2 regions of the Brevibacillus sp. AY1 genome follow, and region 1 is predicted to be linked to the other one. Evidence: riboswitches for the same ligand, from Rfam matches in the RefSeq annotation. Region 1 holds a riboswitch; the other holds the start of a gene.
What was found. A riboswitch is a leader RNA that binds a small molecule or an ion and turns the genes downstream of it on or off. The one in region 1 is predicted to bind cyclic di-AMP.
Positions count from the first base shown of each region.

Region 2: it holds a riboswitch for cyclic di-AMP, as region 1 does, so the genes downstream of both, JZI27_RS24175 (TrkH family potassium uptake protein) here and ehuB (ectoine/hydroxyectoine ABC transporter substrate-binding protein EhuB) in region 1, are expected to answer to the same signal.

Region 1 is NZ_JAFLPN010000012.1:94,462-97,586, forward strand. It holds gene JZI27_RS12290 (winged helix-turn-helix domain-containing protein) at 1-957, opposite strand, end outside; cyclic di-AMP (ydaO/yuaA leader) riboswitch at 1,200-1,334, shown strand; gene ehuB (ectoine/hydroxyectoine ABC transporter substrate-binding protein EhuB) at 1,543-2,430, shown strand; gene ehuC (ectoine/hydroxyectoine ABC transporter permease subunit EhuC) at 2,456-3,106, shown strand; gene ehuD (ectoine/hydroxyectoine ABC transporter permease subunit EhuD) at 3,110-3,125, shown strand, end outside.
Region 2 is NZ_JAFLPN010000071.1:131-3,255, reverse strand. It holds gene JZI27_RS24180 (potassium channel family protein) at 1-217, opposite strand, end outside; gene JZI27_RS24175 (TrkH family potassium uptake protein) at 241-1,578, opposite strand; cyclic di-AMP (ydaO/yuaA leader) riboswitch at 1,786-1,927, opposite strand; gene JZI27_RS24170 (CBS domain-containing protein) at 2,437-2,883, opposite strand; gene JZI27_RS24165 (adenine nucleotide alpha hydrolase family protein) at 2,910-3,125, opposite strand, start outside.

The DNA of each region.
Region 1 (3,125 bases):
AGTCGCGAAAACGAGATTGGCGCGAACAAAGAAGAGGCCGCTCAAAAATGGCTCCTGATCTTCAGGGGCAAGGATCGACGGGTAGCTGGCTTCCAGCAGCGACAATAATAGGGCAGCCCGCTCTGTACGACCACTGGAGGTCAGGATAAAAGCGTACAGTAAAGCAAGTCTAGGGGAGAGCGTCTCCTCAGGCTTTGGAAACTGGTCCAGCCAGCGAACCAATATCCCGAATTCTCCACGCTGGACAAAGCACTCGCATGCCTGTTGATACAAGACATGCCATTTCTCCTGTCCTTGCTGCCTGAGCTTTGTTTGCAGGAATTCCGCAAACAAATGATGATAGCGATACCAGTCTGTTCCTTGATCCAGGGCTGTGACAAACAGGTTTTGCTCCTGCAGGCTGGCTAAAATCTCGTGGCAGATTGGATAGCCCGCGAGAGTCTGGCAAACCTGACTGTCCATGCGACTGAGCATGCAGGTGTGTGTCAGAAAGTGCTGGATTTCTGCAGGAAGGCTTGTCCATACCTCTTGAAACATAAATTGGTCCACATTCTGGTGGGAACCGCCAAATTCTAAAAAGAACGAGTCTACGTTTGAGGAATGGGACAGGGAGATCGCCGCCAGCTGCAAACCTGCTGCCCAGCCCTCCGTCTTCGTGGCAAGCTGCTGAATTTGCAGTGGAGTGAGCTCGCGTTTGATGATGTTCCGACAGAAGCTTTCTGTCTCCTGGTAGTCGAACGAAAACTGATTGGCTGGGATGAGGAGGGCTTCACTGTGCAGCGTCCATTTGGCAGTAGCAAAGGGAAGCGGATGGCGACTGGCGATATAGAGATGGACATGTGCAGGTAAATATTCGATGAAATACGACAAGCTTTTGTGTATGGAATCATCTTGGATCAAATGGTAATCATCCAGGATCAAGATCAAGGTATCGGGGAAGGACTCCAGTTCATTCAATAGGACTTCTATAAACGTAGAAGGCTTGTTCACTTTTAGAGGATAAGTTTAAACAGATTTTATCAGGTAGGATATGGAAGTATTTTTTTGTATAGGTCTGGTAATTACGGTTAACCGCGGCTGAACCGATCTGAAGCCGGAATATCAGGAGATATCAGGGATGAGCCAGCCAAAGTAGTGTGATAACATAAAGCCCGTGTTAACCATAATGCAAGGTGAGAGGAGAACAGATCCACCCTCAAATCAAATATGGGCCTAGTTCCGTCCAGGACGGAAGCGGGGGAACCACCTTAGGGGTTAATTCTGCGATTCGCAGAAGGGATGCTCGACTGCCATCCTACCCGTCAGCTAACCTCGTCGGCTAAAGCAGATCATTCCTAACTTTATTTTTCTATGTGATCGCAATACTTGTTTGTCTGGAGATGTCTTCCTGATGAGAGGTTTATTTGCGATACCTACTAGCGCAGCAACACGCGGTGCATTTGCTTTGGCGACCAGGAAATCTTCCTGGAATGAAAAGCAATGCGCCGCTTTTTATGTTATTTCGTTCACGTTGGAGGGGGAAAAGAAGTGAAAAAGAGCATGATGAGAATGGTTTGGACAGTATTGCTGTCTAGCTCCCTGTTGTTTGCGGGCTGCAGCACGACTTCACAGACAAATGCGGGAGGCGAGCAGGCTGGGGCTGCCGGCTCCACTCTGGAAAAGGCGAAACAACAAGGCTTCGTCACGATCGGCTTTGCCAATGAGGTGCCCTATGCCTATGCCACACCTGACGGCAAGCTAACTGGAGAGGCCGTAGAAGTGGCACGAGTGGTGCTGGAACGCATGGGCATCCCAGAGATGAACGGCGTTTTGACCGAATTCGGCTCCTTGATTCCGGGGCTGAAGGCAAAGCGGTTTGACATTATCACAGCAGGCATGTACATTACGCCGAAACGTGCGCAGGAGGTTGCTTTTGCGAATCCCGAGTACAGTATTGGAGAGGCGATTGCCGTGAAAAAGGGAAATCCGCTGAACCTGCGCAGCTATCAGGATATAGCAGCCAACCCTGCTGCCAAAATTGCAGTGATGAGCGGAGCAATTGAAATGGAATACCTGGAGAAAAGTGGTGTGAGAAAAGAACAGATGGTTCTCGTACCCGATCAGCCGTCTGCTGTATCTGCCCTGCAATCAGGACGTGCGGATGCGATCACGATGACGGGACCATCCTTGCAGGCGGTTCTGGATAGTGCCAAGGATGACAGTCTGGAGCGAGTGATGGACTTTATCCAGCCTGAGATTGACGGCAAGAGTATCCGGGGCTACGGTGCAGCTGCGTTCCGCAAAGAAGACGAGGATTTCGTCAAAGCGTACAATGAAGAGCTGCAAAAGCTGAAGGATTCGGGTGAGCTTTTGAAAATTCTGGAACCATTCGGCTTTACAGAGCAAGAGCTTCCAGGCGACATGACAGCGGAGGAACTGTCCAAAGAGTAGGCAGTCCACGAGAGAGGAATGGTGGATGATGGTGTCAGTTGATTTGCTGCCGCTGCTTTTCCAGGGGGCCGCAGTGACGCTTCAGGTGACGGCTCTGTCGATGGTTGTGGCGTTTGTACTCTCGTTTGCGGCTGGATTTGCACGGCTGTCACGGATCAAAAGCATTCGTATAGCGAGCTCCGTCTATGTGGAAGTATTCCGAGGCACCTCCTTGCTGGTACAGCTGTTCTGGCTGTTCTTTGCCCTTCCCTTGCTGGGGATCGAGCTGACAGCGCTGGTAGCCGGAGTGATGGCGTTGGGACTTAATTACGGAGCGTATGGATCTGAAGTGGTGAGAAGCGCGATTTTGGCCATACCCAAAGGGCAGACAGAAGCCAGCATCGCTTTGAATATGAGTCCTTGGCTTCGGATGAGACGAGTGATATTGCCTCAAGCCCTGGCGATCATGCTGCCCTCATTTGGAAATTTGGCGATCGAGCTGTTGAAGGGAACATCGCTGATCTCGTTGATTACGATGGCGGATTTGACGTATCAGGGAATGATCCTACGCACATTTGACTCGTCCAGAACATTTGAAATATTCGGTCTCATACTGGTGATGTTCTTCGTGATGGCCTACCCATTGACGCTCTTCATGCGTTGGTTGGAACGACGTTTCTCAGCGGGGAGGGTGTAGCCGATGTGGAGCTGGAGTT
Region 2 (3,125 bases), on a different contig from region 1:
CAATTACACAATCAAAGTTATTTATCCCTAGCGAAGTAAGTGCCTTTTCTTCAGTAGAATCAGCAACCACTGCATGGGTTACGTAACGTTCCGCATCTTCTACGCTTTCTTCATTTATATCAATTCCTAATACTTCTTGCCCAGCTTCATGTAATCTTCGTGCAATGCTAGTTCCAAATCTTCCTAAACCAATAACAGCATATTGTTTTATCGCCATTTTATATCCCTTCCCTTTATTAATTAACCAATCATTATATTTCCTTTTGGATGATGGAAAGCTTCTTTTTTACGTCGTTTCGAAATAGCAAATCCAAGTGTTAATGGACCTAATCTTCCTACGAACATGGTCAAAATAATAAGAATCCGTCCAATTGGAGATAGCTCTGGTGTTAACCCCATTGAAAGTCCGACAGTACCAAATGCTGAAGTTGCTTCAAACAGGTACATAATAAAATCATGACCTTGTTCAGTAATACTCAGGATAAAGGTGACAATGATCACAATCATAATGCCACACATTGCAACAGTCAGTGCCTTTAGTATACTCGCTAAGACAATACGTCGTTTAAATAAAACCACATCTTCTTTTCCTTTCAGTTGGGATAAGGCAGTTGCCATTAGAACAGCAAAAGTAGTTACCTTAATACCTCCAGCAGTCGATCCTGAACCTCCACCGATAAACATTAGGAAAATCGTTAGAAATAATGTTGCATGAGACAAATCTGCAATTGGTAATGTATTAGATCCAGCCGTTCTTGGCGTTACACTATGGAACAAGGCACCAAGAGCTTTTCCTGTTGAAGACAACGGTCCTAATGTTTTATCATTTCCATACTCAAATAGGAAAATTAAAATGGATGCTCCAACTATAAGCATTAGCGTTGTAGTCAATACAACTTTTGTATGCAGTGAAATTGTACGTGTTTCCCGATATTCATAAAGTTCGTGTATGACAACAAAACCTAAGCCACCCAAAATAATTAGAGAGCAAACAGTTAATACTACGAACGGATCATCAACGTAATCAGTAAGACTTCTAAATTCCCCCATCAAATCAAAGCCTGCATTATTAAAATTTGAAATTGAATGGAAGAAACCAAAATAAATCGCTTTACCCATCGGCATATCAAATGAAAATCTAATAGATAAAATAATCCCACCGATACTTTCCGCTATAACAGTAAAAATTAATATTCTTTTTACTAATTTCACGATATCAGCAGTCGAAGTAGCATTAAAAGCTTCTTTTAGTACAATCCTTTCTTTTAAAGAGATTTTTTTACCTAATAAAGTGAATAAAAAGGTTGCGAACGTCATAAATCCTAAACCACCAATTTGGATAAGTGATAAAATCACTAATTCACCAAACATCGAAAATGTATCACCCGTATCTACAACCACTAGACCTGTAACGCATGTAGCAGAAGTAGCGGTGAATAATGCATCTAAGAATGGAAGTCCTTTACCATCCTCTGTTGCTACGGGTAGAGTTAATAAAAAAGCTCCTATTAGGATTAAACTGGCGAAGCCAATTACAAGTACTTTCGATGGATTAAGACCCTCTTTAAAATTTTTCATAACTCTCTCCTTAGAATTGAGTAAAAAGTATATTTATCTATATACATGTCCAATGATTAAACTAAATATGTTTTTCCCTCGATTCTTCTTCTTATTCTAAAATGAAATTATGAACTTGTTTTTTCAATGTAAAAAGACCGATTTAAACAAGCATTTATTTTGTTTTTAACAACAAAAACAATACTCGAATAAGGCGGTCTCTATTATGACCTCCCTCGCTTTAGCCGACGAAGTTAGCTGACGGGTTAGGATGGCGAAAGAGTATATCATCCTTTCTACAATTGCAGAATTAACCCCAAAAAATTGGGTCCTCCGTTCTCAAAAAAATGAGATTAGGCATTATGTTTTTCTCAATACGGAGTTATTTTACTCCTTCATATTACATTTGTAAACTTATAAAAATAAATGATAAATAGTAATCTCTCGTTTTTACATTATAGTAAATATTAACAATAGACATATATTGATAAATTCAAAACAATAATTTGAACTGCACCCCAATTGTTAAATATACAAATCTAACAATTAGAGTGCAGTTCATGTTGGATCAACGCCCTAATTTAATACATAAAGTACTATCAACCAGTGTCTAAAAGCAGAATTAACCATACATTAAGGGCCCAGTTATTCCAGCCAGAATTATTAAATGTGATACTGAAGCAACTATACAGGTTTTATTGATGCTTTATCTTATTTTACTTAAGATGAAATAGAATAAACCAATGAAAAAACAAACATAAACGGCCAAATTAACCAAGTTCAATAATGGAATAACCCTATACCTCTCATTAGACAATCAATCAACATACACCTTTCCCCTCAAAATATTTTCATGTAGACAACTATGATTCATTCATACTAAAGATTAACTTCACAGTAGTTCTTTTTATCTTCATTAGACTTGTCTATTAACTTTTTATACATATATTCAATTAACTCCCTTCTTCTAATAATTCCGATAAATATCTCAGAATCGTCAATAATCGGAATAAAGTTCTGATCAATTGCTAGATTATATATTTTTTCGATATCGGTACGAATACTGATGGGTTTAACATCTCTTTGTAGCGGTACCTCTTTGAGGGGAATATCCTCGGTTTTGCTAAAATCTAATCCAGAAGTATGTTTTAATTTCCAAAGTAAGTCACCTTCATTTAGCGTACCTACATACTCTCCTACTTTTGTTAGAATCGGTATGGCTGAGTAACGGTGAAATTCCATTTTTTCTAATGCTTGCCTCATCGTAAAATAATCATACACGAATGCCACTTCATGTTTCGGTATGATAAAAAAAGCTACGTTCATCTTTCTCATCCCTTTTAATTAACTAACTAATCTATATTATTTTTACCATCGGTAGTAGGTTTTTGATCAGCTACAACAAGAACATCTAAACGGCGGACTAACCGAAGTAATTTTTCTACAATTGAGCCCTTCAATGTTTCTTTAATTCTAGTTCGCGCAGATTGACCAACAATGACTTGCGTTGCATTTTTCTTATTTAACTGCTCAACCAAAACAGAAACGACCTTTCTTTTATTTGTTGT